DNA from 2 places in the Lysinibacillus sp. NPDC059133 genome. Region 2 is predicted to be linked to the other one. Evidence: a T-box and tRNA genes for the amino acid it is inferred to sense, from the RefSeq annotation. Region 2 holds a T-box; the other holds one or more tRNA genes.
The links. The T-box of region 2 lies ahead of tyrS (tyrosine--tRNA ligase). A T-box ahead of a tRNA ligase gene usually reads a tRNA of that ligase, here a tRNA-Tyr.
Positions count from the first base shown of each region.

Region 1: it has a tRNA-Tyr gene. The T-box ahead of tyrS (tyrosine--tRNA ligase) is inferred to sense a tRNA for this amino acid. The anticodon was not compared.

Region 1 covers NZ_JBHZDH010000066.1:1,299-3,779, reverse strand. The annotation lists gene rocF (arginase) at 1-795, opposite strand, end outside; tRNA gene ACFXN8_RS23380 (tRNA-Lys) at 970-1,042, opposite strand; tRNA gene ACFXN8_RS23375 (tRNA-Gln) at 1,057-1,131, opposite strand; tRNA gene ACFXN8_RS23370 (tRNA-Tyr) at 1,149-1,232, opposite strand; tRNA gene ACFXN8_RS23365 (tRNA-Val) at 1,247-1,322, opposite strand; tRNA gene ACFXN8_RS23360 (tRNA-Glu) at 1,395-1,469, opposite strand; tRNA gene ACFXN8_RS23355 (tRNA-Asn) at 1,598-1,674, opposite strand; gene mbcS (acyl-CoA synthetase MbcS) at 1,941-2,481, shown strand, end outside.
Region 2 covers NZ_JBHZDH010000013.1:19,414-21,894, reverse strand. The annotation lists gene tyrS (tyrosine--tRNA ligase) at 1-1,163, opposite strand, end outside; T-box leader at 1,235-1,476, opposite strand; gene ACFXN8_RS09335 (helix-turn-helix transcriptional regulator) at 2,341-2,481, shown strand, end outside.

The DNA of each region.
Region 1 (2,481 bases), on a different contig from region 2:
CATACCTGATTCCTGAAGCATCTCCATCGCCAAATGGCTTTCTCGATACGTAATCCCACCAGGTACAGGTGTCCCAACCCCTGGAGTATAAAGTGGATCTAATCCATCTAAATCAAGTGATAAATGCAAACCATCTATATCGCGCGCTCTTAAATAGGCAAGAGCATCTTCCATTACACGCGTCATCCCAAGACGATCTACCTCGTGCATTGTATACACCTTGATTCCTTGCTGACCAATTAATTCACGTTCACCTGGATCTACGGAACGTGCTCCAATAATAATGACGTTTTCAGGTTTAATTTTCGGTACATTATTACGAATTTTCACTAAGCGTTCATGACCAAGGCCAATGCTAACTGCTAACGGCATACCATGTATATTACCAGAAGGTGTCGTTTCAGGTGTGTTAAGGTCAGCATGTGCATCGAACCAAATAACACCTAAATTTTTATATTGCTCACTAAGTCCTGCAAGTGTACCAATAGCAATACTATGGTCGCCACCGAGTACAAGTGGAAATGACTTTTGTTCCACTGACTTATTTACACTATTCGCCAAAGATGTACTTACATCGATAACTTCCTCTAAATTCAGAAGTTGTTTATCAACAATAATACCCCCTTGTTTTTGACTAACACGTATATCCCCTTGATCATGTACTACATGCCCAATTGCCTCTAAGCGTTCTACAACACCTGCGTAACGGATGGCACTCGGTCCCATATCTACCCCTCTACGAGTTTGCCCATAATCTGTTGGTACCCCAATAATAGAAATATTTAGTTTATTCATTTTTTCATACCCCCTTGTACTTGTAAGTCTATTGTAAAGCCTGTATCCTACCTGGCTCAACCTCACAATTTTATGAATATTTATACAATTAAGAAGAGCATAAAAAAATCTCCTGCTGTTTTCAGCAAGAGATTAGTATCTGTAGTTAATGTTACACTTTTTATTCAATAAAAGTGAGCCATGAAGGACTCGAACCTTCGACCCTCTGATTAAAAGTCAGATGCTCTACCAACTGAGCTAATGGCTCAAAAAATATAAAAATGGCTGGGGTACTAGGATTCGAACCTAGGCATGACGGAATCAAAATCCGTTGCCTTACCGCTTGGCTATACCCCAATCATATATAAAAAAACTGGTGGAGGGGGACGGATTCGAACCGCCGAACCCTAAGGAGCGGATTTACAGTCCGCCGCGTTTAGCCACTTCGCTACCCCTCCGAAATAACACATTATGGTGGAGGATGACGGGCTCGAACCGCCGACCCTCTGCTTGTAAGGCAGATGCTCTCCCAGCTGAGCTAATCCTCCATAGAAACAGGTGTTTATTTCTTCACAGTTAATTTTTTTTTAAACCTTCGCATTACTACAAAGTTTTATAAATGGTGACCCCTACGGGATTCGAACCCGTGTTACCGCCGTGAAAGGGCGGTGTCTTAACCACTTGACCAAGGGGCCATTTTTCAAATGTCTCGAACAAGACAAGAATTATGATAACATTATTTACTGATCGATGCAATACTTTTTTATACTTTTTTATACTTTTTTTATATGTATAACATCACCATTATAAATGGGCAAAAAAATGGCTCCGAAGGCAGGACTCGAACCTGCGACAACCTGATTAACAGTCAGGTGCTACTACCAACTGAGCTACTTCGGAACAATACTATTCAATTCGGTTTTTAAAACCTCTTAAGTACATTTATTATTATAGCAAGCATTATAAATTATGCAATACTTTTGTGAAAATTTTTATATTTTTTGTCGAAGTATACCTTCACATCCACCTGAACCCTAATAGTTCTCTATTAAATCTAATATTTCTATTTTATGTATAGAATATTCTTGCTGTATATTATTGTAATTGTTAAAATGGAGATAGTTTTATGAATTTTCTATTAAATTTGTTTGGGGAGGAATGTTCACATGGTAACAAACGATTTAATTGCACCAGAATTCTATAACATCACAGAGGAATTAGAGAAATTTTCCCAAGATAGTGATCGTCAAGCAATACGATGGCTAAATACTCAACAGGAACGCCGAACAATTTCCTATGTTGAACTTGTTCAAAAAATGAATCAATATGCGAATGTCTTAACGAAGAAGGGGCTTCAAAAAGGAGATCGCGTATTAGTTATTATTCCACGTCTGCCTGAGGCTTATTTTGTCTTTCTTGGCTGTCTAAAGGCTGGAATTGTTCCTATTTCATGCTCAGAAATGTTACGTGCAAGTGATTTAGAATATCGTATGGAGCACTCTTCCGCAAAGGCAGTAATTGCCTATGAAGTGTTCACTAGTGAAGTAGATCGTATTACTTCTTCAGTAGAGGCTTTAAATAATAAACTAGTCATAGGTACTGCTACAGGTGATTGGACGTCTTTAAATGAATTGGCTAGTACACAACCGGATACATTTAAAGCAGCGGCGACGAAAAGAGATGATATGGCATTTCTTTCTTATACAT
Region 2 (2,481 bases):
TTCATTACTATTCTATCAGTATCATCTACTGTAAGTTTTTCACCATTTATAGAAACACCATTTTGTTTGATTAATCGTATAAATTCACTTTTACTTTGAATATAATCATTGGCAATTAATGCTGGAATAATATCTAGTACAGATTCTTTTCCTATTTCGATTAACATTGAGGGGATGTTATCCGGGATTTTTTTCTTTTGAAATGCTGTTTCAAAATATTGCTCCGCTTCCTTCATAGATTCTTCCCCATGATATAAAGTAGTAATAATTTCTGCTAACTCTAGTTTGATATCTCGCGGATTTTCACCTTTTAATAATCGTTTTTCCACTTCTTTTATCACTTTAGGATGCTCATCTGTTGCAAGTTCAAAGTATTTAATAATTAATGCATCAGGTACTTCCATTACTTTTTTGAACATTACTTCTGGTGCTTCATTTACGCCAATATAATTCCCTAAGCTTTTACTCATTTTTTCAACACCATCTAAACCTTCTAATAACGGCATGAAAATGGCAATTTGTTTCTCCAGCCCTAAATGCTTTTGTAATGTACGCCCCATTAAAATATTAAACGTTTGGTCGGTACCGCCTAATTCAATATCAGCAAAAATTTCGACTGAATCATACGCTTGCATTAATGGATAGAAAAATTCATGAATGCCAATTGGTACCTGACTGTTATAGCGTTTTTGGAAATCATCACGTTCTAAAATACGCGCTACAGAAGTCGTCGCAGCTAATTTGATAACCTCCTCAAATGTTAACGTTGATAACCACTCACTATTAAAACGCACCGTGGTCTTTTCCTTATCTAAAATTTTAAAAATTTGCTCACAATATGTTTTAGCGTTTTCTTTTACAATTTCATCACTTAACGCATTGCGCCCTTTGGCTTTACCTGTTGGGTCTCCTATACGTCCTGTAAAATCACCAATAATAATGACCACTCGATGACCTAAATCTTGCATTTGTTTAATTTTTCGTAGCACAACAGCATGCCCTAAATGAATGTCTGGCGCAGAAGGATCTAAACCCAGCTTAATCGTTAAAGGCTTTTGTTCCTTAAAAGAATGTGCTAATTTTGCTAATAACTCTTGTTCATTAACAATCTTGTCTACACCCTTTTGAATAATCTCTAATTGTTCCTCTGGTTTTAAAAACATACAATACAACTCCTTTTATTGATTTATATTGCAAGTTCTATAAGAGCAAAAAACGCCCTTTAGGAATCAACCTAAAGGACGTGTATGAACGTGTTACCACCTTAATTTAAGAGTTATTTACATAACCCTTCTCAATAGGTACGGCTAAATGGCGATACCTTTGCATTGATTACGGATGCAAACCCGTCGTAGCCTACTAAAGTTCGGTACGCAGCTCCAAGATGTATTCATTTTAACTTTCCTTGCGCCTCTCATCGACCGGCTACTTTCTGTAAGTTCCATTAAAACTACTCGTTCTCTTCAACGCTTTTACTCTTATACTCCAAATTGTTATCAACAATTTTTCGTTATGCAAATCTTGTTAATTATTATAGTCCCTTTATTCGAATTGTCAATAAATTGGTTTTTAAGCATCATAACGTGGGGGTGATTTCCGCTCCGGCTGGGGGCGTCCGATGAGCCGCTTGGGCCAACAGATGTTTTTTGCGCGAAAGCAAAGCGGCAGCAGCACCGATGTTGGTCACGAAGGCGTTATCACAGGATGTGATGCTCTTAGCCTTCGTTCCTCTATTGCTGATCCCCAAGGAGTCGCCCAGCTGGAACGAAGATCAACTTATATTCATGGTATACGTTTTACATTCCATCCCCTAACACAGTACTGCCACCAATTATATAAATCTTCTTCGTCTTGATTTTTTCCCACCCATTCGCTTCACAAAACTTTTCGTCCATACTCCAATGAAGAAAAAATTATAATCATCATTTTTCAAAGGGCTAAAAACTATTTTTTAGTATCCGAATCAATTTCATATCTCTGAGCCCTTGGGGCTCTAAGTTTAAAACGACAAAAAAATAGGGTACCTCCCCAAATCCTGTATAATGAGAGTTACGACACACACATTAACAGACTGGAGAGATACCCCTATGTCAATCAGATTTACCATTGTACAGGGAAGAAAGCTAAAGTCCATTTTGATTTGGTTCATCTTGCGTACAACGCCTGCAAACTAGCAGTTGATCGGCTTTCCCAACTACAACTTTCTGTAGCATAATTAGCTATTTCATTCGTTTTTTTAAGAAATCATCGAAATTCTGTTTCTTTATGATTTTTTAAAAGTGCGTATTATGAAATTGATTCTACTACATAATAAAAAAATATATTTTTAAGGAGAACAAGATGAAAATAGAACGTATGTTAACCATTATTGTGATGTTACTTAATAGAAATCGTGTAACAGCAAATGAATTGGCTGAGAAATTTGAAGTGTCGGTCCGGACTATTTACCGAGATATTGAAACAATCAATCTAGCTGGTATT